Regions from separate parts of the Streptomyces sp. NPDC006134 genome, predicted to be linked through region 1. Evidence: riboswitches for the same ligand, from Rfam matches in the RefSeq annotation. Region 1 holds a riboswitch; the other holds the start of a gene.
The links. A riboswitch is a leader RNA that binds a small molecule or an ion and turns the genes downstream of it on or off. The one in region 1 is predicted to bind S-adenosylmethionine.

Region 1 (2,387 bases):
GCCGAGCTCCACGCCGTAGCCGACGGGGAAGGGAAGCTGCTCCAGCAGGGAGCGGCGGGCCGCGTACTCGCCGCCCAGCGGCTGCACGAACCCGGCCAGCTGCGGCCAGTGCATGTTCAGCAGCGGGCGCGCCATCAGCTCGGTGACCCGGCCGCCCTGCCCGGCCGCGCCGCCCAGCGGACGGTCGTACATGGCCTTGACGAGGTGCACGTCCGGGTCGGTGAGCAGCGGGCCGACGATGCCGGTGACGAAGTCGGAGGAGAACTCGCGCAGATCGGCGTCGACGAAGCAGACGAGGTCACCGCCGGTGGCCAGCAGCGAGCGCCACAGCACCTCGCCCTTGCCGGGCACGGCCGGGAGGCGCGGGAGGATCTCGTCGCGGTGCACCACGCGCGCGCCCGCCGCGGCGGCCACCTCGGCGGTGCGGTCGGTGGAGCCGGAGTCGACCACGACGAGTTCGTCGACGAGCGGGGCCCGCACCATCAGGTCGTGGCGGATGGCGGCGACGATGTCGCCGACGGTCTCCTCCTCGTCGAGGGCGGGGAGCACGACGCTGACCGACTGCCCCGTGGCGCGCTTGGCGGCCAGGATCTGCTGGAGCGGGCGGTCGGACAGGGACCAGGAGCGTGTCCTCAGCCAGCGCTCGACTTCTTCCAGCACGGTCGGCGGCTCCTTCGCTCTCTCTGCGATCCGGTTCTCCCGGCTATCCGGTTCTCCCGGCTATCCGGTTCTCCCGGCGATCCGGTCCTCCCGGCGGTCCGGTTCCCCGAGGGACCGGTTCTCCCGGCGGTCCGGTGTGATCCATCTCGCGGTTCGGACGACTATCTCAACTGTCCTGGCCTTCGGTTACAGTCTTGAACAACACGGATGACCATTGCATGTCGGGGGTCGCCCCCCTGTCCGTCCGTGTTCGCGCACGTTCACACAACCGAATACAGCTCATCCAGAGGGGCAGAGGGACACGGCCCGATGAAGCCCCGGCAACCCTCCAGTCGGTTCTCGTTCAGGAGCGAGGCTCCCGGCTAGGGAAGGTGCCAAATCCGTCTCGCGGCGAGGTGCGCTGCGAGGAAGATGAGGAGAAAGGGCCTCGCCTCACATGGCTGTGCAGACTGTCGCAAGCACCCCCACCCCCACCTCCGTCGATCTCGGTCCTGCCGCGGCGCTTTCCTGCCGGGAGTGCGGCCACCGCGTCCCGCTCGGCCCGGTCTTCGCCTGCGAGGAGTGTTTCGGCCCGCTGGAGATCGCCTACGACTTCTCGGGCTACGACGCCGAAGAGCTCCGCAAGCGCATCGAAGCGGGTCCCGCGAACATCTGGCGTTACGCCCCCCTGCTGCCCGTCCCGGCCGATGTCGCGGACAAGCCGAACCTGAACCCGGGCTGGACCAAGCTCGTCAAGGCCGACCACCTCGCCCGCGAACTCGGCGTCACCGGCGGCCTGTACGTCAAGGACGACTCCGGCAACCCGACCCACTCCTTCAAGGACCGCGTCGTCGCCCAGGCCCTGGAGGCCGCCCGCGCCTTCGGCTTCACGACGCTGTCCTGCTCCTCCACCGGCAACCTGGCCGGCGCCGTCGGCGCCGCCGCCGCCCGCGCCGGCTTCCGCTCCTGCGTGTTCATCCCGCACGACCTGGAGCAGGGCAAGGTCGTCATGGCCGCCGTCTACGGCGGCGAGCTCGTCGGCATCGAGGGCAACTACGACGACGTGAACCGCTTCTGCTCGGAGCTGATCGGCGACCCGGCCGGCGAGGGCTGGGGCTTCGTCAACGTCAACCTCCGCCCGTACTACGCGGAAGGCTCCAAGACCCTCGCGTACGAGATCTGCGAGCAGCTCGGCTGGAAGCTGCCCGACCAGATCGTCGTCCCGATCGCCTCCGGCTCCCAGCTCACGAAGATCGACAAGGGGCTGCGGGAGCTGATCGAGCTCGGGCTGGTCGAGGACCGGCCGTACAAGATCTTCGGCGCGCAGGCCGAGGGCTGCTCCCCGGTGTCCACCGCCTTCAAGGCCGGCCACGACGTGGTGCGCCCGCAGAAGCCGAACACCATCGCCAAGTCCCTCGCCATCGGCAACCCGGCCGACGGCCCGTACGTCCTCGACATCGCGCGCCGCACGGGCGGCGCGGTGGAGGACGTCACCGACGAGCAGGTCGTGGACGCGATCAGGCTGCTCGCCCGGACCGAGGGCATCTTCGCCGAGACCGCCGGCGGTGTGACCGTGGGCGTGACGCGCAAGCTGATCGAGAACGGCGTCCTGGACCCGGCGAAGACGACCGTCGTCCTCAACACCGGCGACGGCCTGAAGACCCTCGACGCGGTGGCCGGCACCGGACCGACCGCGACGATCCGGCCCACCCTGGACGCCTTCCGCGAGGCCGGCCTCGCCTAGGCCC
Region 2 (2,387 bases), on a different contig from region 1:
AAGCCGACCGTCGAGGAGTACAAGGAGATCACGAGCGGCCACGGCCACCACTGATCCCCGAGCGTCGCCACGCCACGAAAGAAGGGCCCCGTCCGGTCTCCGGACGGGGCCCTTCGCCGTCCCCGCGGCTGGATAGGGTGGAGACGAGTCTTCTACACCCTGCGACACGACCCAGGAGCGGCTGATGAGCGCTGTGACCCCCGCTGGAGGCGACACCGCGGCGGGCCGTTCCTGGCCCGCCCTGCTGAACGGCCTGCTGGAGGGCCGGGACCTGTCCGCCGACGACACCGCCTGGGCGATGGACGTCATCATGCGCGGCGAGGCGACCGACGCGCAGATCGCCGGGTTCGCGGTGGCGCTGCGGTCCAAGGGCGAGACCGTGGAGGAGATCTCCGGCCTGGTCCGCACGATGTACGACCACGCCAAGGTGATCGAGGTGCCGGGGGAGACGGTCGACATCGTCGGCACCGGCGGCGACGGCGCCAAGACCGTCAACATCTCCACCATGTCGGCGATCGTGGTCGCCGGGACGGGCGCGAAGGTCGTCAAGCACGGCAACCGGGCCGCGTCGTCGGCGTCGGGCGCCTCGGACGTCCTGGAGAAGCTCGGCGTCAATCTGGAGCTGACGCCGCGGCGGGTGGCGGAGGTCGCGGAGGAGGCCGGGATCACCTTCTGCTTCGCCGTGAAGTTCCATCCGGCGCTGCGCCACGTGGCGGCGGCGCGGGGCCAGCTGGGCATCCGGACGGTGTTCAACTTCCTCGGTCCGCTGACCAACCCGGCCAAGGTCAGGGCGCAGGCGATCGGGGTGGCCGACGCCCGGATGGCGCCGATCATCGCCGGCGTCTTCGCCGGACGCGGCCACTCCTCGCTGGTCTTCCGCGGCGACGACGGCCTCGACGAGCTGACCACGACCGCCACGTCCCGCGTGTGGGTCGTCCGGGACGGCAAGGTCACCGAGGAGACCTTCGACCCCCGGGACGTCGGCATCGAGCTGGTCCCGGTGGAGGCGCTGCGCGGCGCCGACGCCTCCTACAACGCCGACGTGGCCCGGCGCCTGCTCAACGGCGAGCGCGGACCGGTGCGGGACGCGGTGCTGCTCAACGCGGCCGCCGCCCTGGTGGCGCTGGCGCCCGGCGAGGCGCCCCTGACGGAGCAGCTCCGGGCCGGGATGGAGAAGGCGGCCGAGTCGATCGACTCCGGCGCGGCCCGCCGGGCCCTGGAACTCTGGGTGGCCGCCAGCAACGCGTAACCGCGGCAGGCACGTCGTACGTCCCGCGATCCGGACAGGGGTTGCGGGACGTCGATCTTTTCCCGTACGTTCCTGTCCAGGTCATGAGCGACAGCCATTCGGCCCCGGCCGGCTGTCCGGCAACCCTCCGTCCGTGGCGGGGTGCCCCGGGTGAAGACCAGGCCGCAGACAGCAGGGTCTGCGGCAAGCGCGGACCCCTCACACGCTTCCGAGTGGGCGTGGGGCCAGGGGTCCTGGTCGTTCGAGGGAGCCTTCCGTGAGCAAGCGAATGCGCTAGGGCCGCAGAGCCCCGCCTCCGCACACCCCTTTCACTTTTCTCTCGCCTTCTCCCACGCCGGAGCCGTACGCGCTCGCGTGGTGAGGCGCGCCTGCCTGTACGGGAGTATCCCCATGTCCGTCTCCACCGCTGCCGCCGCCCCGTCCGTCTGTGCCCCGCTGCCCGTTCTGGGCCGGGATGTCACCGTGCCGCTCGTCACCGGCGGCGAGGTCGCCTACGCCGCGCTCGACTACGCCGCCAGCGCCCCGGCGCTCCAGCGGGTCTGGGACGACGTGGCGGCGTACGCCCCCTACTACGGCAGCGTGCACCGCGGTGCCGGGTACCTCTCGCAGCTGTCGACCGACCTGTTCGAGAACGCCCGCAGGACCGTCGCCGGGTTCCTGGACTGCCGGGACGCCGACCAGGTGGTGTTCACGCGGTCCACCACCGACTCCCTCAACCTGCTCGCCGCCGCGCTCCCGGCCGGCTGCCGGGTCTTCGTCTTCGAGACCGAGCACCACGCCTCCCTGCTGCCCTGGCGCAACGCGGACGTCACCTACCTCGACGCCCCGCGCACCCCCCGCCAGGCCGTCGAGACCCTGGAACGAGCGCTGGCCGACCGCGATCCCTACGGCCCGGCCCTGGTCTGCGTCACCGGTGCCTCCAACGTCACCGGCGAGCTGTGGCCGGTGCGGGAGCTGGCCGCCGCCGCGCACGCGCACGGCGCCCGGATCGTGCTGGACGCCGCCCAGCTCGCCCCGCACCACCCGGTGAGCGTCCGCGACCTCGACGTCGACTGGGTCGCCTTCTCCGGGCACAAGCTGTACGCCCCCTTCGGCTCCGGGGTGCTGGCCGGCCGCGCCGACTGGCTGCGCGAGGCCG

Region 2: linked by a shared signal. The riboswitch ahead of ABZ340_RS13260 (aminotransferase class V-fold PLP-dependent enzyme) and the one ahead of thrC (threonine synthase) in region 1 are both predicted to bind S-adenosylmethionine.

The regions. Positions count from the first base shown of each region.
Region 1 is NZ_JBEXTV010000002.1:102,749-105,135, forward strand. It holds gene ABZ340_RS01805 (glucosyl-3-phosphoglycerate synthase) at 1-660, opposite strand, end outside; SAM riboswitch class I at 937-1,078, shown strand; gene thrC (threonine synthase) at 1,097-2,383, shown strand.
Region 2 is NZ_JBEXTV010000016.1:82,180-84,566, forward strand. It holds gene ABZ340_RS13250 (cytochrome bc complex cytochrome b subunit) at 1-54, shown strand, start outside; gene trpD (anthranilate phosphoribosyltransferase) at 185-1,249, shown strand; SAM riboswitch class IV at 1,329-1,445, shown strand; gene ABZ340_RS13260 (aminotransferase class V-fold PLP-dependent enzyme) at 1,640-2,387, shown strand, end outside.